One region of the Streptomyces capillispiralis genome, then DNA from elsewhere that is predicted to be linked to it. Evidence: riboswitches for the same ligand, from Rfam matches in the RefSeq annotation. Region 1 holds a riboswitch; each other region holds the start of a gene.
The links. Region 1 has a riboswitch for cobalamin ahead of FHX78_RS27285 (cobalamin biosynthesis protein). Riboswitches for the same ligand answer to the same signal wherever they lie in the genome.
Positions count from the first base shown of each region.

Region 2: another riboswitch for cobalamin. It lies ahead of FHX78_RS02700 (ABC transporter substrate-binding protein); the one in region 1 lies ahead of FHX78_RS27285 (cobalamin biosynthesis protein).
Region 3: another riboswitch for cobalamin. It lies ahead of FHX78_RS02860 ((2Fe-2S) ferredoxin domain-containing protein); the one in region 1 lies ahead of FHX78_RS27285 (cobalamin biosynthesis protein).

Region 1 is NZ_VIWV01000001.1:6,254,835-6,261,798, reverse strand. It holds gene FHX78_RS27295 (inorganic phosphate transporter) at 105-1,358, shown strand; gene FHX78_RS27290 (hypothetical protein) at 1,390-1,611, shown strand; cobalamin riboswitch at 1,764-1,901, shown strand; gene FHX78_RS27285 (cobalamin biosynthesis protein) at 2,027-2,968, shown strand; gene FHX78_RS27280 (cobyric acid synthase) at 2,965-4,476, shown strand; gene cobN (cobaltochelatase subunit CobN) at 4,473-6,964, shown strand, end outside.
Region 2 is NZ_VIWV01000001.1:718,227-725,190, forward strand. It holds gene FHX78_RS02685 (ATP-grasp domain-containing protein) at 1-1,006, shown strand, start outside; gene FHX78_RS02690 (MFS transporter) at 999-2,267, shown strand; gene FHX78_RS02695 (class I SAM-dependent methyltransferase) at 2,236-2,985, shown strand; cobalamin riboswitch at 3,077-3,197, shown strand; gene FHX78_RS02700 (ABC transporter substrate-binding protein) at 3,306-4,271, shown strand; gene FHX78_RS02705 (FecCD family ABC transporter permease) at 4,268-5,383, shown strand; gene FHX78_RS02710 (ABC transporter ATP-binding protein) at 5,380-6,165, shown strand; gene FHX78_RS02715 (FKBP-type peptidyl-prolyl cis-trans isomerase) at 6,368-6,778, shown strand.
Region 3 is NZ_VIWV01000001.1:753,273-760,236, forward strand. It holds gene FHX78_RS02845 (TetR/AcrR family transcriptional regulator) at 1-43, opposite strand, end outside; gene FHX78_RS02850 (alpha/beta hydrolase family protein) at 213-1,175, shown strand; gene FHX78_RS02855 (VOC family protein) at 1,182-1,556, opposite strand; gene FHX78_RS02860 ((2Fe-2S) ferredoxin domain-containing protein) at 1,674-2,027, opposite strand; cobalamin riboswitch at 2,262-2,384, opposite strand; gene FHX78_RS02865 (antibiotic biosynthesis monooxygenase family protein) at 2,635-2,931, opposite strand; gene FHX78_RS02870 (cupin domain-containing protein) at 2,990-3,445, opposite strand; gene FHX78_RS02875 (NAD-dependent succinate-semialdehyde dehydrogenase) at 3,472-4,842, opposite strand; gene FHX78_RS02880 (CitMHS family transporter) at 4,890-6,185, opposite strand; gene FHX78_RS02885 (FadR/GntR family transcriptional regulator) at 6,557-6,964, shown strand, end outside.

The DNA of each region.
Region 1 (6,964 bases):
GACCCCCTTTTACGGTCACCACGACGCCCATTCCAGTTCATCTTCCGTTCACCCTGGTTACCTACGGTCGACCAGCCAATGACCTCGAACGATTGCCTGGGTAAATGGAAGGCTTCTCGCTGATCCTCGCGATTGTGGTGGTAACCGCACTCGCGTTCGATTTCACGAACGGTTTCCACGACACCGCGAACGCGATGGCAACGACCATTTCGACCGGTGCGCTCAAGCCCAAGGTCGCGGTGGCCATGTCCGCCGTGCTGAACCTTGTCGGCGCCTTCCTCTCGGTGGAGGTCGCCAACACGATCTCCAAGGGCCTCGTCGACGAGGCCGGCATCCGTCCCGAGGTCATCTTCGCCGCGTTGGTCGGCGCGATCCTCTGGAACCTGCTGACGTGGCTGGTCGGTCTGCCGTCCAGCTCCTCGCACGCCCTCATGGGCGGCCTGATCGGCGCCACCGTCGCCTCCGCCGGCTTCGGCGCGGTGCACGGCGACGTCCTCGTCACCAAGGTCCTCATCCCCGCGATCGCCGCCCCGCTGGTGGCCGGCCTCGCCGCGATGCTCGCCACCCGGCTGACCTACCGCCTGGGCCGGAAGGCCGACGGCAAGGCCTCCGAGAAGGGCTACCGCGCCGGGCAGATCGCCTCCGCCGGCCTGGTCTCGCTGGCCCACGGCACCAACGACGCCCAGAAGACGATGGGCATCATCACCCTCGCCCTGGTCGCCGGCGGCACCCTCGCCCCCGACTCCGACCCGCCCATGTGGGTCATCCTCTCCGCGGGCATCGCCATCGCGCTCGGCACCTACCTCGGCGGCTGGCGCATCATCCGCACCATGGGCAAGGGCCTGACCGACCTCCAGCCGCAGCAGGGCTTCGCCGCCCAGACCAGCGCCGCGACGGTCATCCTGGCCTCCTCGCACCTCGGCTTCTCGCTCTCCACCACGCATTCCGTTTCCGGTTCCGTGATGGGCGCGGGCCTGGGCCGCAGGGGCGGCGTCGTCCGCTGGTCGACGGCCACCCGGATGTTCATCGCCTGGGGCCTCACCCTGCCCGCGGCGGCCCTGGTCGCGGCGCTCGCCGAGTGGGTCTGCGGCTTCGGCGACTGGGGCACCGCCCTCGTGGCCGTCTTCCTGGTCGCCTCCAGCGCGGCGATCTGGAAGATCTCCCGGCGTGAGGTCGTCGACCACACCAACGTCAACGACCACGACGTCCCCGGCGAGGAGCCCTCCGGCGTGGTGACCCAGGCGATCGCCGCCGTCACCCCGCCCCCGGCCGGCACCGTGACCGACGAACTCGCCGCCTCCATCGCGGCCCCGGCGTCCACGGACCCGGCGGCCCCGCAGGCCAAGACCACCGTCTGACCGCGCCCCGGTACGAAGGAAGAAGAGCACCATGAAGATCGACTGGGCGGCCCTCGGCTCCGTGTTCGGCGTCAGCCTCGTGGTCACCGTGGCCCTGGTGGCCCTGTTCACCCTCGGCATCAACGGTCTGTCCCGCCAGGAGCGGGCCGCAGCCCAGGGCCGGTCCGCGGCCCTGGCCGTCACCGGCGCCTACGCCTGCTTCGCGGCGTGCGCGGCGGCGGTGGCCTACGGGATCTACCTGATCATGGCCTGACCACCCGAGCGTCTCCGTCCGACGGGCGGTGCGGGAGCCCCGGCACCCGCACCGCCCGTCGGCGTGTGCGCACCCCGCCCGCCGTCACCCACCGGAACCCCTCTGTGGGCCTCAGCACACTTCAGCCCCGCAGGTCAACGGCAAGTTGACGGCCCTTCCGGGGCCGTGGTGGACTGCCTCAGCCAATACGGCGGCAGGAGAGGAAGCCGGTGCGAATCCGGCGCGGTCCCGCCACTGTCACCGGGGTGCACACCCCGGGAGCCAGGAACTCTCACCGCCGGTCTCGTCGAACCAGGGCGCGGACACCCTGAGTGAGGACCCAACGCCATGCGCGGCTGCCCGTCGAGGTCGATCAGCGACGCCCCGCCCCTCCCCGGGGCCACCCCCTCCTCCGGAACACCGGCCGGCTGACCCCATGGGTGCCGATCGCGTCTTCGCGTACGGCGCCGCCGCCGGCCTCCTCGGCGACCTGCTGCTCGGCGATCCCCGCCGCGGGCACCCGGTCGCCGCTTTCGGGCGGGCCGCGGCCGCCGTGGAACGAGTGCTGTGGCGGGACGACCGGGGCCGGGGCGCCGTGCACACCGCCGTGTGCGTCGGCGGGACCGTCGCGCTGGGAAGCCTTGCCGCACGCCTCGTGCGCTCCTCCCCCGCCGCCTCCGTCGCCCTGACCGGCGTCGCCACCTGGGCCGTCGTCGGCGGCACCTCGCTGGCCCGGGAGGCCCGTGCCGTCGCCGCGGCGCTGGAGGCCGGGGACGTGGAGGCGGCCCGGGCCCGGCTGCCGCACCTGTGCGGCCGCGACCCCCAGGCCCTGGACGCCGACGGGATCGCCCGCGCGGTGGTCGAGTCCGTCGCCGAGAACACCTCCGACGCCGTGGTCGGCGCCCTGGTGTGGGGCGCCGTCGCCGGGGTGCCGGGCCTGCTGGGCTTCCGCGCCGTCAACACCCTGGACGCGATGGTCGGCCACAAGTCCCCCCGCTACCGCCGCTACGGCTGGGCCTCCGCCCGCCTCGACGACGTCGCCGGATGGCCCGGGGCGCGGCTGACCGCCGTACTCGCCGCGCTCGCCGGACCGGACCCGCGCGGTGCCGTGCGGGCGTGGCGGACCGACGCGCACCGGCATCCGAGCCCCAACGCCGGTCCCGTGGAGGCGTCCTTCGCGGGCGCGCTCGGGGTGCGGCTCGGCGGCACCCTCTCCTACGGCGGGCGGGTCGAGCACCGGCCCGCCCTCAACGGCGGCGGCCGGGCCGTGGCCGTGTCCGACATCGAGCGGGCGGTACGGCTCTCGCGGCGGGTCGGCTGGCTCGCGCTCGGGGCCGGCGTCCTCGCGCGGAGCGTCATGAAGGGACGTGCATCGTGAGCGGTGGGGGTCTGCTGGTCGCCGGGACCACCTCGGACGCCGGCAAGAGCGTGGTGACCGCCGGGATCTGCCGGTGGCTGGTGCGCCAGGGCGTGAAGGTCGCGCCGTTCAAGGCGCAGAACATGTCGCTGAACTCGTTCGTGACCCGGGAGGGCGCCGAGATCGGGCGGGCGCAGGCGATGCAGGCCCAGGCCTGCCGCGTCGAGCCGACCGCGCTGATGAACCCGGTGCTGCTCAAGCCGGGCGGCGAGCAGTCCAGCCAGGTGGTGCTGCTGGGCCGGCCGGTCGGCGAGCTGAGCGCCCGCGGGTACCACGGCGGGCGCCAGCAGCGGCTGCTGGGCACGGTGCTGGACTGTCTGGAGCAGTTGCGGGGCACGTATGACGCGGTGATCTGCGAGGGGGCCGGCAGTCCGGCCGAGATCAATCTGCGGCGGACGGACATCGTCAACATGGGCATCGCCAGGAACGCCGGGCTGCCCGTGCTCGTCGTCGGCGACATCGACCGGGGCGGCGTCTTCGCGTCGTTCTTCGGCACCGTCGCCCTGCTGTCCCGCGAGGACCAGCAGTTGGTCGCCGGGTTCCTGGTGAACAAGTTCCGGGGCGACGTCTCGCTGCTGGAGCCGGGTCTGGAGATGCTGCACGGCCTGACCGGACGCCGGACCTACGGCGTGCTGCCGTTCCGGCACGGCCTCGGCATCGACGAGGAGGACGGTCTGAACGTGTCGCTGCGCGGCGCCGTGCGCGAGTCGGAGGTGGCCGCGCCGGCCGGCGAGGACGTCCTGCGGGTCGCGGTGTGCGCGGTGCCGCTGATGTCCAACTTCACGGACGTCGACGCGCTCGCCGCCGAACCGGGCGTCGTGGTGCGGTTCGTGGACCGGCCCGAGGAACTCGCCGACGCCGACCTCGTCGTCGTACCGGGGACGCGCGGCACCGTGCGGGCGCTCCGGTGGCTGCGGGAGCGCGGGCTCGCGGACGCGCTGAAGCGGCGGGCGGCCGAGGGGCGGCCCGTGCTCGGCATCTGCGGAGGCTTCCAGATCCTCGGGGAGCACATCGAGGACGAGGTCGAGAGCCGCGCGGGGCATGTGGACGGGCTCGGCATCCTGCCCGTACGGGTGCGGTTCGCCCGCGAGAAGACCCTCGCCCGGCCGTCCGGCGACGCCCTCGGGGAGCCCGTCGAGGGGTACGAGATCCACCACGGGGTCGCCGAGGTCACGGGCGGTGAGCCGTTCCTCGACGGCTGCCGGGTCGGCCAGACCTGGGGCACGCACTGGCACGGCTCGCTGGAGTCGGACGGCTTCCGGCGCGCCTTCCTGCGCGAGGTCGCCGCCGCCGCGGGGCGCCGCTTCGTACCGGCCCCCGGCACCTCGTTCGCCGCGCTGCGCGAGCAGCAGCTCGACCGGCTCGGCGACCTGATCGAACAGCACGCGGACACGGACGCGCTGTGGCGGCTCATCGAGTCCGGCGCGCCGCAAGGACTGCCTTTCATTCCACCGGGAGCGCCCGCATGAGCACTGTGTTGTTGTTGTCGACCGCCGACACCGATCTGCTGGCGGCCCGGGCCGCCTCCGGTGCCTCCTACCGGATCGGCAACCCGACCCGGGTGGACGTGGCGGAGGAGCTGCCCGCGCTGCTCGACGGCGCGGACCTCGCCGTCGTCCGCCTGCTGGGCGGCAAGCGCGCCTGGGAGGACGGCCTCGCGGCGCTGAAGGCGTCCGGGATCCCGACCGTGCTGCTCGGCGGCGAGACGGTGCCGGACGCGGAGCTGATGGCCGAGTCGTCGGTGCCGGCCGGTGTGGTGGCCGAGGCGCTGCGCTACCTCGTCGAGGGCGGCCCGGAGAACCTGACCGAACTGGCGCGGTTCCTGTCGGACACCGTGCTGCTGACCGGCGAGGGCTTCGACGGGCCGCGGAAGATGCCCGAGTACGGGGTGCACGGCGAGCGGACCGCGGCCGAGGGCCGGCCCACCGTCGGCGTGCTCTTCTACCGCGCGCACGAACTCAGCGGCAACACCGCCTTCGTGGACACCCTGTGCGACGCGATCGAGGCCCACGGTGCCAACGCCCTGCCGGTGTACTGCGGTTCGCTGCGCGGCGCGGAGGAGGGGCTGTACGAGATCCTGGGGCGGGCCGACGCCCTGGTCGCCACCGTGCTGGCGGCCGGCGGCACGCACGCCTCGCAGGCGTCGGCCGGCGGTGACGAGGAGGCCTGGGACGTCGGGGCGCTCGCCGACCTGAACGTGCCGGTGCTGCAAGGGCTCTGCCTCACCTCGTCGCGGGCCGCGTGGGACGCCTCCGACGCCGCCCTGTCCCCCATGGACGCCGCGATGCAGGTCGCCATCCCCGAGTTCGACGGCCGGCTCGTCACGGTCCCCTTCTCCTTCAAGGAGCAGGGCCCGGACGACGTCCCGGTGTACGTCGCCGACCCGGAGCGGGCCGCGCGGGTGGCCGGCATCGCCGTACGCCACGCCCGGCTCGCGCACAAGCCGAACGCCGACAAGAGGCTCGCCCTGGTCTTCACCGCCTACCCGACGAAGCACTCGCGCGTCGGCAACGCGGTGGGCCTCGACACCCCGGCGTCCGCCGTCCGGGTCCTCGACGCGCTGCGGGACGCCGGATACGGCGTCGACGGCTACCCGGACAACGGCGACGAGCTGATCCACCGGCTGATCGAGGCCGGCGGCCACGACGTGGAGTGGCTGACGGAGGACCAGCTGGCCGCCGCGCCCGCGCGGGTGCCGCTGGCGGACTACCGGGCGTGGTTCGAGAAGCTGGACCCGGAGCTGCGCGGGGCGATGACGGAGGCGTGGGGCGAGCCGCCGGGCTCGCTGTACGTCGACGGCGACGACATCGTGCTGGCGTCGCTGCAGTTCGGGAACGTCGTCGTGATGATCCAGCCGCCGCGCGGCTTCGGCGAGAACCCGATCGCGATCTACCACGACCCCGACATGCCGCCGTCCCACCACTACATGGCGGCCTACCGGTGGCTGGAGGCCGCACCATCGCAGGGGGGCTTCGGCGCCGACGCGATCGTGCACATGGGCAAGCACGGCACGATGGAGTGGCTGCCGGGCAAGGGGCTGGGCCTGTCGGGCGGCTGCGCGCCGGACGCGGTCCTCGGCGACCTGCCGCTGATCTACCCGTTCATCGTCAACGACCCCGGTGAGGGCACCCAGGCCAAGCGGCGCGGCCACGCCACGGTGGTCGACCACCTGGTGCCGCCGATGGCCCGCGCCGACACCTACGGCGACCTGGCGAAGCTGGAGCAGCTGCTCGACGAGTACGCGCTGGTCTCCGACCTCGACCCGGCGAAGGCACCGGCGGTGCGCGCGCAGATCTGGACCCTGGTGAAGGCCGCCGAGCTCCACCACGACCTGCACGTGGACGACCAGCCGGACGACGACGCCTTCGACGAGTTCGTCATGCACATCGACGGCTATCTGTGCGAGATCAAGGACGTGCAGATCCGCGACGGTCTGCACATCCTCGGCGGCGGCCCGGTCGGCGAACCGCGCGTGAACCTGGTGCTGGCGGTGCTGCGCGCCTCGCAGGTGTGGGGCGGGCAGGCGAACGCGCTGCCGGGGCTGCGGGCCTCGCTGGCCGAGCACTTCGGGCTGGTGGAGAAGGACCTGCTGGCCGCGCCGGGCGCGCCGGTGAAGGTGCCGGTGGAGCTGACCGACCTGGTGGACGGCCCGGCGCGCACCGGCGCCGACGCGATCGACCTGCTGGAGCGGTTGTGCCGGCGGATCGCGGAGGGCATGGAGGAACGCGGCTGGACGGCCGGCGAAGGCGCCGGGCTGGTCCGGGAGGTGCTGGGCGCCGAACTGCCCGCGGCGGTCGCCGTGGTGGAGTTCGCGTGCACCGAGGTCGTGCCGCGGCTCGCGCGCACGACCGACGAGATCGGGCACATCCTGCGGGCGCTGGACGGCGGGTACGTCCCGGCGGGCCCGTCGGGCTCGCCCACGCGCGGCCTGGTCAACGTGCTGCCGACGGGGCGGAA
Region 2 (6,964 bases), 5.5 Mb from region 1:
CGACACCTGGACCCTGGCCGGCGCCTCCCTCACCGAACGCCTCGGCCTGCCCGGTCTCGATCCAGCCGTACTGCGACTGACCCGGGACAAGGCCGCCGTACGCAACAGACTGCACCGCGCGGGCCTCACCCGCGCAAGGGCCGTCGAGAACGCCGACCCGGACCGCGAGCCACGCGGGCTGCTGCTCAAGGAGGCGGGACTGCCGCTCGTGCTCAAGGACACCGCGGGCACGGGAAGCCAGAACGTGTGGTTGGTCCGTGACGAGGGCGAACTCGACGCGGCGCTGGCGGAGGCGTCCGGTCGGGACCTGAGAGGACGGTTGTTCGCCGAGCCCTATTTCAGCGGCCCGGTGTACAGCGCCGAGACGCTCACCTGGGACGGCCGCACCCGGCTGCTGGGCGTCTCCAGCCGGCTCATGTCACCGGAGCCGCACTTCCGGGAGGAGATCACCGCCTTTCCCGTCGCCTTCCCGGACCCGCAGCGGACATCGTTGGAGCGTTGGCTCGACCGGGTGCTCGCCGCCATCGGGTACACCGACCGGTTCGCACATGTGGAGTTCGTGCTGACCGCCGACGGCCCGGAGGTGGTGGAGGTCAATCCCCGGATCGGGGGCGCGCTGGTCGGAGAGGGCATGTGCCGGGCGCTCGGCGTCAACGTGTACGAGGCGATGATCGAGGCCGCGCTCGGCCGCCGTCCCCGTCTCATGGACGCGGCCCTTCCCGGTGGTCCGGCCGTCGCCTTCGTTCTCGGCTATCCGGCCGCGCCCGGCGTGTTCACCGGGGTCGCCGGGCTCGACCGGCTCACCGACATGCCGGGGACGCCCGCCTGGTACCCGGTCAAGCAGACCGGCGACCTCATCGAGCACCTGGGCGACAGCCGTGGATACGCGGGCATCGTGTACGCCGAGGCGGAGACCGCCGAACTCGCCACCCACCGCGCGGTGGCCGCCGCAGGCGCCCTGCGTGTACTCACTGACCCGGTCGGCCTGAGGGCGCCCGGTGGGTGAGCGCACCACCCGGGGACCGGGCCTGCGGGCCTCGCTGTTCCCGCTCACCAGCCCGCTGCGGTTCCTCCTGCTCAGCTCGTTCCTCATCCCGCTCGGCAGCTTCATGGTCCTGCCGTTCATGTCGGTGTTCCTCCACGAACGGCTCGGGATGGGGCTCGGCACAGTCGGGGTCGTCCTGGCCGTGGCGTCCCTCGTGCAGTTCTCCGGCGGCATCGTCGGCGGCGCCCTCGCGGACCGGATCGGACTGCGCCGCACGATGCTGTGGGCACTCGCCCTACGCACCGCCGGTTTCGCCGGGCTCCTGCCGGCCCTGCGCTGGCCGCCCCTCGCGATCTGGGCGCTGGTCCTGACGTGCTGCGGTGCCGCGCTCTACCTGCCCGCGAACAAGGCGTACCTGGTGCACGGCGTCGACGACGAGCGCCGCCCGGCGTTCCTGTCGGCGGGCAACGCGGCACTCAACGCCGGCATGGCTGTGGGCCCGCTCATCGCCGGACCGTTCGTCCTGTCCTCGCCCGGCTGGCTGTTCGCGGCCGTCACGACGTTGTTCCTCGCGGTCACGGCGGGACACGCACGGCTGCCCGGAACCGACGGAACGCACCCCGCCGAAGCCAAGGATACGGCCCGACCGAGCCTCCTGGCCGGCGTGGCACTCCTGCCGTTCGCCGCCAACGCGCTGGCCTTCTACCTCTACTTCCACTTCCAGCACTTCCTGGCGGTGTACGCCGTCGAGCGCGCCTCCAGCGCGTTCTACAGCGTGGTGCTGCTGCTCTGCTTCACGCTGGTCATCGTCGTACAGCCGCTCGCTTCCGGCCTGATCCGGCGCATGCCGTACGCCGTCGCCCTCGCGGTCGGCTTCACGGGCCTGGCGGCGGGCCTGGCCGTGCTGGCGGCCGGTACGCGGGCGGCGCTGCTCATGGGCGGGGCGCTGATCACGCTGGGCGACATCGTGCTGTTCCTCAAGAACGACCTGGAGGCGCTGCGCCGCAGCCCTCGCTCCGACGCCGTGGTCTTCGGCCAGCAGCGGCTGGCCGCGGGCCTGGGCGCCTGCGCGAGCGGCATGCTGGGCGGGCAGTTGTACGGCCTCGGCGAACGGGCCGGACACACCGGCTGGTTCTGGCTGCTGGCAGCCGCCCAGTGTCTGTTGCTTCCCCCTCTTCTGCTGGTGCTGCGCCGTCGCACGGCGCGGCGTCCTGTCCCCGACGGCGACCATGAAGGAGCACTGACGCGCGATGACACGGACGGGCGGATTCCAGGACGATGACTTCTGGACCGAGTTCCACGACTTCCTCTTCTCCGAGCAGCGCTACGAGCAGGCCGGTGAACTGCTCGACAACTCCCCCCTGCTGGTCTTCCCACAGGGGTCGCGCGTGCTGGACCTGTGCTGCGGGCCGGGGGTGTTCACCGTGCCGCTCGCCCGCCGCGGTCACCGCGTGACCGGAGTGGACCTGAGCCCGGCCATGCTGGACCGGGCACACAAGCGATCGGCCGACGCCGGTGTCGAGGTGACGTACGTGCGGGCCGACGCCCGCGAGTACGAGGCACCGGGCGGCTTCGACGTCGTCCTCAACATGTTCACCTCCTTCGGGTACTTCGAGGACCCCGCCGACAACGCGCGCGTGCTGCGCACCATGTACACCTGCCTGGCACCCGGCGGCACCCTCGTCCTCGACCTCGCCGGGAAGGAGCTCCTGGCCCGCAGGGTCACCCCGCCCAAGGTGGTGCGGCGGGGCGACGACGTGATGGTGCAGACCGACACCGTGCTGGACGAGTGGGCGCGGCTGCGCAGCGAGTGGGTGCTGGTCCGGGGCGAGCGGGTGACGCGGGCCACCTTGACGTGGTTCGTGTACAGCGCGGTGGAGCTGCGGCGGATGGCCGAGGAGGCGGGGTTCGGCCGCGTGCAGGTCTTCGGCGGGTTCGACGGGCGCCCCTACGACGAGAGTGCCGAGCGGCTCGTCCTTCGGGCTGTGCGCGAGGCGTGAGGAAAGGCGGGGCGTGCGGCCGGGTCCGCACGCCCATGTGCCGTCGGCTCGGGAAGCCGTAGGATCACCTGGTCATCGCCGCGACGGGAGACAGGAAGCCGGTGCGAATCCGGCACGGTCCCGCCACTGTGACCGGGGAGCGCCCCTCCGACATGCCACTGCGCTGTGCGCGGGAAGGCGGAGGGAACGTCGATCCGGGAGTCAGGACACTGGTCCGTCGCGGGCCCGATCCGAGGAGCGCGGACTCCAGGAGGCTTCACGTGTCCCAATTGTTCACCCCTGCCCGCACGCGCGGGTTCCTTCGTTCCACGGCCGCTGCCATGGTTCTCTCGTCCGTGCTGCTGACCACCGGCTGCGGTGCGTCCGACGAGAGCGGCGCCGACGCAGAGGCCACCGCGGCCGCGCCCGAGGGCTTCCCGGTCACCATCGACAACTGCGGCGTGAAGACGACGTACGACAAGCCGCCGTCGCGGGTGGTCACCATCCACCAGCACCCGGCGGAGCTCATGCTCGCCCTCGGTCTGAAGGACCGCATGGCCGGAACGGCCTTCCCCGACTCCGCCGTCCTGCCCGAGCTGAAGAAGGACTACGAGTCCGTACCGGAACTGGCGGAGAGGGAACCGTCCTTCGAGACCGTCCTGGACGCCGAACCCGACCTCGTCTACGGCGGCTACGGCAGCGCCTTCGACGAGAAGGAGGGCCGCTCCCGCAAGGCGTTCGCCGACGCCGGCATCGACAGCTACCTCAACCGCGAGTACTGCGGCGAGAAGACGGTGACGATGAAGGACACCTACGACGAGATCCGCACCATCGGCAAGATCTTCGGCGTCCCGGACCGGGCCGACGAACTGGTCGCCGACCTCGAGGACCGCGTCGGCAAAGCCGCCGCCACGGTCGAGGGCGAGCCCGAGCTGCCCGTCTTCGTCTACGACAGCGGCGACAAGAGCGCCTTCACCGCGGGCGGCAAGAGCCTGGGCACCGAGCTGATCCGGCTGGCCGGCGGCGAGAACGTCTTCACCGACCTCGACGACGTCTTCGGTGACGTCTCCTGGGAGCAGGTCGTCGAGCGCAAGCCGGAGGTCATCGCCATCTACGACTACGCCGGCGCCGGAAGCGTGGGGGAGAAGAAGAAGTTCCTGCTCTCCCAGCCCGCGCTCGCCGACGTACCCGCCATCAGGAACAAGCGGTTCGTCGTCCTGCCGCTGACCGCCACCCTGGTCGGCATCCGCTCGGCCTACGCGGTCGAGGACCTGGCCCGCGGGCTGCACCCCGAGAGCTTCCGGTGACCCAGGCCGCCACCGGCGCGTCCACCGAGCGGACGGTTCAGCCGCACAAGACCACCGGGCCCGGGGCGGGCCGTACGAGGCCGGCGGTCACGCTGCTCGTACTCGCCGCTCTGCTCGTCGTCTCCGCCACGGCCGGCCTCGCCATCGGCTCCGTCCAGGTGCCGCCCGGCCAGGTGTGGGGCATCGTGACGCACGCGCTGGGTGCCGACTGGCAGGATCCGGACTGGTCGCGGGCCCGGGAGACCATTGTGGTGGACGTGCGGGCGCCGCGGGTGCTGCTCGGTGCGGTCACCGGGGCCGGTCTGGCGGTGATCGGTACCGCGTTGCAGGCCCTGGTGCGCAACCCGCTCGCCGAGCCGTACCTGCTCGGCGTCTCCTCCGGGGCGTCCCTCGGCGCGGTCTCCGTGATCGTGTTCGGGGTCACCCTCTTCGGGCCGGCCTCCCTGTCGGTGGCCGCCTTCGTGGGCGCCCTGGGCGCGCTCCTGCTCGTGTACGCCACCGCCCGCACCGGCGGCCGCATCACCTCGGCACGGCTGGTGCTGTCCGGGGTGGCGATCGCGGCGGTACTCACCGCGGTCCTCGATCTGCTGCTGCTCACCACCGACCGGGGCAACGAGGCCCGCGCGGTTCTCGCCTGGACCCTCGGCGGCCTCGGCGGGGTCAACTGGGGCACCCTGTGGCTGCCGAGCACGGCCCTGCTGCTCGGTGTCGGCGTCCTCATGGCGCAGGCCCGCAACCTGAACCTGCTGCTGGCCGGCGAGGAGGCGGCGACCACGATGGGTCTGGACGTGGCCCGGTTCCGTGCTCGTCTGTTCGTCGTGCTCTCCCTCGTCACGGGCGTGCTGGTCGCGGCGGCCGGACCCATCGGCTTCGTCGGCCTGATGATGCCGCACATCGTGCGCCTGTTCGTCGGCGGCGACCACCGCCGGGTCCTGCCGACGGCGGCACTCGGCGGAGCGGTCTTCCTCATCTGGGCCGACATCGCCGCGCGGACGATCGCCGCGCCGATGGAGATACCCGTCGGCGTACTCACGGCCCTGTGCGGCGGGCCGTTCTTCCTGTGGCTGATGCGCCGGGACGCCCGGCGCGGCACCGACCGAGGAGTGGCATGACCGCGACCGAACTGAGCGTCGACGGCGTCACGCTCAGCGCCGGAGCCCGTCACCTGGTGCGTGACGTCTCCCTGACCGCCCGTCCGGGTGAGACCATCGGGCTCGTCGGCCCCAACGGCAGCGGCAAGTCCAGCCTCCTGCGCACCGTCTACCGCGTCCTGCGCCCCGACACCGGTCAGGTCCGCGTCGACGGCGGCGACGCCTGGTCACTGTCGGTGCGGCAACTGGCCCGCACCGTGGCAGCGGTGGTCCAGGACTCGGCGGCCGACTTCGACCTCGCCGTCCGCGAGGTCGTCGCCATGGGCCGCACCCCACACAAACGACTCCTCGCCGGTGACACCCCCGAGGACGCCGACCTCATCGACTCCGCACTCCTGGCGGTCGACGCCGTCCACCTGGCCGACCGCCCCTTCGACCGGCTCTCCGGCGGCGAGCGCCAGCGCGTCCTCATCGCCCGCGCCCTCGCCCAGCAGCCCACGCTCCTCGTCCTCGACGAACCCACCAACCACCTCGACATCCGCCACCAACTGTCCGTGCTCGGCACCCTGCGCCGCCTGCCCACGACCGTCCTGCTGGCCCTGCACGACCTCAACCTGGCCGCCTACTACTGCGACCGCCTCTACGTCCTGCACGCCGGTGAGGTCACCGCCTCCGGCCCACCCGCCGAGATCCTCACCCCCCACCTCCTGGCCGAGGTCTACGGAGTGGAGACGGAAGTCACCATCCATCCGCGCACGGGCGCCCCGCAGGTGACGTTCCTCCCCGAAGAGCCACACGTCTGAAGGCACCAACCCGAGCCACCGCGTCCCGCCCGAGTGTGCGGGGGCTCGTGCGCCGGCCGTGCGACGGACCGCCCTGCGCGGCCACTGATCCGGTGCGCTCGGGAAACCGGCGTGCGCGTTAGCGTGACCCTCTGCCGCATGGAGTGTCCATGGGCCGGGTCGGCCCGCACGAGGGTCCGCGACGGAGAGTGACGGAACTGCGATGAGTGAACTGACGAAGCCCGAGGTCGACGTCCCGGAGGGTGCCGCGCCTGCCGAACTGACCGTCCGGGACCTGGTCGTCGGGGACGGACCCGAGGTGAAGCCGGGCACGGTGGTCAGGGTCCACTACGTCGGGGTGACCTTCGAGACCGGGAAGGAGTTCGACTCCTCCTGGGACCGTGACCAGCCCTTCAAGTTCGCACTGGGCAGCGGCAGGGTCATCAAGGGCTGGGACCGGGGGTTGAGGGGGATGAAGGTCGGCGGTCGGCGCGAGATCGTCGTTCCCCCGCGTCTCGGCTACGGCAACCAGTCGCCCTCGCCGTTGATCCCGCCGGGCTCGACCCTGGTCTTCGTGGTGGACCTGCTCGACTCGTACTCCGCCGGCGCAGGCGGCTGGAGCAACGCCCGCTGACCCGGACCGATCCTGTTTCCGCGCCCGCGCCCTCGCCCTCGCCCTCGCCCTCGCCCCAGGCGTTGCCGTCGTGGATCCGCGCGCACCCAGATCCTCCGCGCACTTCAGCGCCCACACCTCGAGTTCTCCGATCTGCCGGGAGTGAGCCCGTACGCGGTGCGGTCCTCGTCCTCGTAGTGAAGACGT
Region 3 (6,964 bases), 5.5 Mb from region 1:
TGCCTCGGGACGACGACTGCCCTGCCGTGCTGTCGGGGGCCATCACGCATTCCTCCTGCGCCGGTTGACAAAACGGAGCAGCGCTCCGGATACTAAATGGAGCAACGCTCCGCTTCAGGTTAGTCGAAGCGGCACACCTCTGACCACCTCGCCCTTCGCCGGTCGCGGGAGACCGGCGGGCAGCAGGTGCCACCGAAAGGGAACCCCTCATCATGAGCACATCCACCACCACCGGCGCCGGCCCCCTGGGCGCACCGGCCCCGGTCCTGTCCTACAGCCCCGTGGTCCTCTCCGTACCCGGACGTCCCGTCGACCTCGAGGTGCGGGTCTCCGCGCCGGCGACCGGAACGGACCTCCCCGTCATCCTCCTCTCCCACGGCCACGGCCCCTCGAACCACCTCTCCTCGCTCCACGGCTACGCACCGCTCGTCGACGTCTGGGCCGCCCACGGATTCGTGGTCGTCCAGCCGACCCACCTCACCTCCAGGACGCTGAGCCACCTGGTCGCCGACGCCCCCGGAGCGCCGTTCTTCTGGCGCTCGCGCTCCGAGGACATGTCGCACATCCTCGACCGGCTCGACGTGATCGAGAAGGCCGTGCCGCTGCTCGCCGGGCGGATCGACCACACCCGGGTCGCGGTCGCCGGGCACTCGTTCGGCGGCTTCACCTCCAGCCTCCTGCTCGGCGCCCGGGTCACCGACCCCGACGAGGGGGGAACGGTGAGCCTCCGCGACCCCCGGATCACGGCGGGCGTGCTGCTCGCCGCACCCGGCAGGGGTGACGTCCTGAACGGACCCATGGCCGACTCGCTGCCGATCTTCCGGACCATCGACTTCTCCACGATGACCACGCCCGCGCTGGTCGTCGCCGGCGACGAGGACGACTCCCGGCACTTCACGGACAGGGGGCCGGACTGGCACGTCGACCCCTACACCCTGGCCCCCGGGCCCAAGAGCCTGCTCACCCTGTTCGGCGCGGAGCACGGGCTCGGCGGGATCGCCGGATACGACGCCGCCGAGACCACCGACGAGAACCCCGGACGGGTCGCCGCCCTCGCCCGGCTCACGGCGGCCTACCTCCGTACCCGACTCCGTCCCGGCGACCCCACCTGGCAGGCCATGTGCGAGGCTCTGGCGGCCGACCCCGATCCGGTGGGACGGGTCACCTCCAAGTAGGCCCGCTCAGTGGAGGCAGAGGCAGAACGGGTGGCCGGCCGGGTCCGCGTACACGCGCCAGTTGGTCCCCGGGCGGATCTGGTCCGTCCGCTCCAGCACGGTCGCGCCGAGGGCGAGCGCCCGCTTCTCCTCGCCGTCGAGATCGTCCACGTCGAAGTCCAGGTGCAGTTGCTGCGGGCGCTCCTGACCGGGCCATTCGGGCGGTCGGTAGCCGTCCACCCGCTGGCAGGCCAGCGGTGTCCCCTCGAACCCGTGCACCTCGACCCAGTCGGGATCCTCCGGGTGCGGGACCGCCCGGCCACCGAGCAGATCCGCGTAGAACCGCGCGAGCCGTACCGGATCGGCGCAGTCGAGCGCGACCGCCTGCATCTTCCGAATCACTTCCGCCACTCCTCGCTCTCCGGCCGCTTCCGCGGCCCCCGTACGGGAGGGTCGTACCCGTCGCCGGGGCGGGCATGCCCGGCGGTGCGCCGGACCGCCGCCGGGACGGGACGCGGATCAGGGCAGCGGTCGTCCGGGGGTGCGGCGCTGTGCCGGTGACAGGGTGTAGAGGTCGAGGATGTCCGGCAGGGGCGCGATGCCGGGGCCTCCCGCGCGGACCCAGGCGGCGATGTCCTCGGTGGCGTCCGGGTCGTTGACCAGCCCCAGCCACACCGGCCGGCCACCGGCGGCACGGCCCTCGGTGGAGGGCTGTACGACGACGACGTTGGCCTGCTCGCAGACGTCGAGGCAGTCGGAGACCCGTACCGGTGCCGCCTCGCGCAGACGGTCCGTCTGGGCCGTGTGGTCGACGCCGGTCACCTTGGGGCTGCCGCAGCAGCAGTCCCGGCACACGACGATGCGGCACGGCACCGAACCGGTCGTCACCTCACCGGTGTCCGTGCCGCGGGCCACCGGTCCGCCGGCCAACGGTCCGCCGGCCAACGGTCCGCCGGCCACGGTTCCGTCGGTCATCGTTCCGTCGGTCATCGTTCCGTCGGTCATCCGGGCGTCCGGCGTTGCTCCGGGCTGTGGCGCGGGCATGGGGCGCCGCTCCTCTCTCCGGGGAGATCCGCCCCGGTGGTCCGTCGAGGAGGCGACCGCGTGAGTCTCCTGGCTCTCGGGTCGATGCTCGTCCCGGCCTTCCCGCCGGTGCCCCGGGCGGTGGCGCGTCGGGATCCGCTCGCCGATCACAGTGGCGGGACCGCGCCGGATTCGCACCGGCTTCCTCGTCCGCCGTCGCCCTGTCGCCCGACATCCTCCCATCACGGGCTCCGGCCGCACCACCGGGCCTCCACCGCGTCGGCGGCGTCCGGCGGCCTCGGCGGCCCGTCCCATACGGACGTGGAGCCGGGCGAGTTGGTGCTTCGCCCGGGTGCCGGACGGGTCGGTGAGGACGGCGTGGTCGAGGAGGGTCACGGCGAAGCGCAGGTAGGGGGCGGTTCCCGTGCGGGAACCGCCCCCCTTCGTGCGTCTCACCTCACGGTGCGAGGACGGAGACGACGTGTTCGACCTGCGGCGGTGCGGCGAAGTGCGGTCCGGCCAGGGCCCGCCAGCGGGCGAAGCCCTCGGAGGCGCGGAAGGTGACGATGTGGTGCTCGACCGTCTCCCACCGGACCGTCAGCCGGTAGCGGGAGGGGTGTTCGACACTGCGGAGCAGGTCGACCCCGTGGCAGCCGTCGGCCGCGAGGAAGTGCGGCACCGCCTCGGCGACGGCCCGCTCGAACTCCTCCTCCTGGCCCGGGCGGATCTCGATCCGGGCGATCTCGGTGATCACGGTGGTGCTGCTCTCCTGCTTCTCGGGGCGTCGGGGCGTCGGGGTGCTGTGGTGCGGTTCAGTCGCGGGGCTCGGCCGCGGCCCTGGCGTGCTCGGCGTCGACGCGCGCGGTGACGCCGGTCTCCACGAGGGTGCGGGTGGCGTCGACGGAGGCGTAGATCCACAGGATCCGCATCGGCTCGGTGGCGGAGGCGTTGCGGAAGCGGTGGGGCGTGCCGGCGGGGACGTAGGTGGTGTCGAAGCGGGTCACGCGGTGCTCGGTGCCGTCGATCTCGACGATGGCGTCGCCTTCGAGGATGGTGACGCTCTCCGGGCAGTTGTGGGTGTGCAGGGCGATGCCGGCGCCGCCCTCGAAGAGGGTCTGGCCGGTGAGGAAGACCTCGGCGCCGACGGCCCGGGTGACCAGGGGGATGGTGCGGGCGCCGCCGCCCCGGCTGAACGCGGTCAGTTCGGCGGGCCGCAGGACGGCGGGCGGGAAGGAGGCGAAGCAGGGCTCGTCGGTGGGGCAGTTCACGCTGTGTTCTCCAGGTAGCGGGGTGGTCAGGCGGCCGGGCCGATCCAGACGGTCTTGGTGTTGACGAACTCGCGGATGCCCTCGGCGCCGAGTTCCCGGCCGTAGCCGGACCTCTTGATGCCGCCGAAGGGCAGGCGCGGGTCGGAGGCGACCATGCCGTTGACGAAGACGGCACCGGCGTCGAGGACGCGGGTGAGCCGGCGGGCCCGGTCGAGGTCGCCGGTCCACAGGGCGGCGCCGAGGCCGTACTCGGTGCGGTTGGCCAGGGCGATCGCCTCGTCGGCGTCGGCGACGCGGGTGATGGCGGCGACGGGTCCGAAGGTCTCCTCGTCGAAGGCGGCCATGCCGGGGCGGACGTGGTCGAGGACGGTGGGCGGGTAGTGGCAGCCGGGGCCGTCCGGCACCTCGCCGCCGAGGGCGAGGACGGCACCGGCGTCGACGCTGCGCCGCACCTGGTCGTGCAGCGTGTCGCGGAGGTTCGCGCGGGCCATGGGGCCGATCGCGGTCTCCGGGTCGGTCGGGTCGCCGGTCCTCAGGGCCGCCGCCGCGGCGGTGAACGCCGCCACGAACCGGTCGGCCACGGCCTCCTCGACGATGAACCGCTTGGCGTTGACGCAGGACTGTCCGGCGTTGGTGTACCGGGCCCTGACCGCGGTGGCGGCGGCCGCCTCGACGTCGGCGTCGGCGAGGACGACGAACGGGTCGGAGCCGCCGAGTTCGAGGACCTGCTTCTTCAGTACGGCCGCGGCCTGGGCGGCGACGATCGCGCCGACCTCGGTGGACCCGGTGAGGGTGACCGCGGCGACGCGCGGGTCGGCGATGAGGCCGGCCACCTGGTCCACCTCGATCAACAGGGTCCGGCACAGGCCCTCGGGGGCGCCCGCCGCGCGGACGACCTCCTCGACGGCGAGGGCGCACTGCGGCACGTTGTTGGCGTGCTTGAGCAGGGCGCCGTTGCCGGCGGCCAGGGCGGGGGCGGCGAAGCGGAAGAACTGCCAGAACGGGTAGTTCCACGGCATCACCGCGAGGACCACGCCCAACGGGTCGTAGACGACGGCGCTTTCGGCGGCGTCGGAGGCGACCGGCCGGTCGGCGAGCTGCTCCGGAGCGTGTTCGGCGTAGTACTCGCAGGTCAGGGCGCACTTGTCGATCTCGGCACGGGCCTCGGTGATCGGCTTGCCCATCTCGGCGGTGATCAGCGCCGCGTAGGTGTCCCGGCCCTCGCGCAGGACGCGCGCCATCTCCCGCAGCAGCGGCGTGCGCTCGGTGATGTCACGCCGGCGCCAGGCGGCCTGGGCCTCGGCCGCGGCGTCGAGGACGCCGTCGACCTCCTGCGGCGACTGGGGGCTGTAGCGGGCGAGTTCGGTGCCGGTGGCCGGGTCGGTGGAAAGGATCATGAGGGTGTTTCTCCGGTGTGCTCGGGGTTTCCGTGCGGGGGCGCCGCTCAGGTGACGCTGATGGCGCCGGTGACGACGGCGAAGACGATGTAGGCGAGGGAGACGGGGACGCCCCAGCGCAGGGCGAGCTTCTGGAAGTCGCCGAGTTCGGCCTTGACCAGTCCGAGCAGGACCCACAGGGGTGCGCTGGTCGGGCCCATGCTGTGGAGGATCTGGCCGATGGCGCCGGCGCGCGCGACCTGGTTGGCGTCGATGCCGTAGTGGGCGGCGGACTCGGCGAGGACGGGGACGACGCCGAACCAGTAGGCGTCGTTCGACATGAAGAAGCCGAGCGGGAGGGCGAGGACCGCGGTGAACAGCGGGATGGTGCTGCCCCAGGACTCCGGGACGATCGCCAGGGCCGCGTCCGCCATCGCCTTGATCATGCCGGAGTCGGTCATGATGCCGGTAAAGACGCCGGCGGCCAGGACGAGGATCATCACCGGGACGGCGTTGGCGGCCTGGCGCTTGATGAGGTCCTGCTGGTCGCCGATGGCGCGGATGTTGACGAGCAGCGCGATGACGAAGGCGACCATGAAGAGCACCAGCAGGTCGGCTACTTCGAGGATGAGCAGCACCATCAGCAGCAGGGTCAGGGCGGCGTTGAACCACAGGCGCCAGTCGGCCTTGACCGGTTCGAACGCCTCGCCGGAGGCGATCTCCAGCTTGTAGGCGGCGAGCTTCTCCGGGTCGATGGTGCGGCGCTCGCGCAGGCCGAGCCAGTAGGCGACGGCGATGATGGCCAGGCTGGTGAGGGCCATGGGGCCGATCATGTGGACGAAGTACTCGGTGGCGCTCAGGTGCAGGACGCTGATGCCCCGGGTGGCGGCGCCGCCCCAGGGGGTGGTGCCGGAGATGGTGCCGAGCGCCATGGTGGCGAGCGTGGCGAGGACGAGGGGGTTCATGCCCAGGCGCCGGTAGATGGGCAGGAACGCGGAGCAGATGATCATGTAGCTGGTGGTGCCGTCGCCGTCCAGGGCGACGAGCAGGGCGAGTACGGCGGTGCCTACGACGATCTTGACCGGGTCGCCCTTGGACAGGCGGATGATGGCCTGGCAGACCGGCTCGAAGAGCTTGACCTCCATCATCAGGCCGAAGTAGAGGACGGCGAAGAGGAGCAGGGCCGCGGTGGGCGCGACGGTGTCCAGACCGTTCATGATCATGTCGCCGAGCTTCGCGCCCTTGCCCGCGACGAGGGCGGCGGCGATCGGGGTGAGCATGATGGCGGTGAACGCGGAGAGGTGCTTCCGCATCACGAGCAGCATGAAGCTGCCCAGGGTGGCGAAGCCGAGGACGGCGAGCATCGTTGCTCCTTGGGGCAGGGCTGTCGGCCGCCGGTCGGACGGCGGCGCGGGACGCGTGGGGATCAGTGCCTGTCGGTTCGGGGGGTGACCGGCAGCGCACGCGTGGCCGTCCCCGGCTCGTGCGTGGGATGGGTCATGGTGCGTGCGGCTCCTGTACGGCGGTTCGGCGGGCGCACGGTCGCGGCGGGCGGCGGCCCGGTGGGGGCGGTCAGGAGTGCGCCTGACATGGCGGGGAGGTGGCTCGGTCCTCCGGGACGGCTGCTCCGGGAGGGGGCGGCTCCACCCACCACAGGACCGGACAACCGGTTTACCGGATTGCCGGTAGGTAACTAGAATCCAGCCATCGCGTCAATACCGAAGTGAGGAATTCGATGGCCGAACTCGCCAGAATCACCGTCGAGCCGCGCGAGCCGCTGGCCTCGGAGGTCTCCCGCCGCCTGATCGACTACCTGATGTCCGGCGAGGTCCAGCCCGGCGAGCGCATCCCGTCGGAGCGGCGGCTGACCGAGATGCTGGGGGTGAACCGGCCGACCGTGCGCGAGGCGATCAAGTCGCTCGGCTTCCTCGGCCTGCTGGAGATCCGCCAGTCCAGCGGGACGTACTTCCGCGGCGCGGACTCCGACGTGCTCTACCGCCTGTTCGAACTGGGGCTGGTGCTGGGCGAGCAGGGCGCCCGGGACATGGTGCAGGCCCGGGCGGAGCTGGAGGTGATCGTCGCCGGCCTGGCCGCGCAGGCGCGTGACGAGGCGGGCGTCGAGCTGCTGCGGGCCCGGCTGACG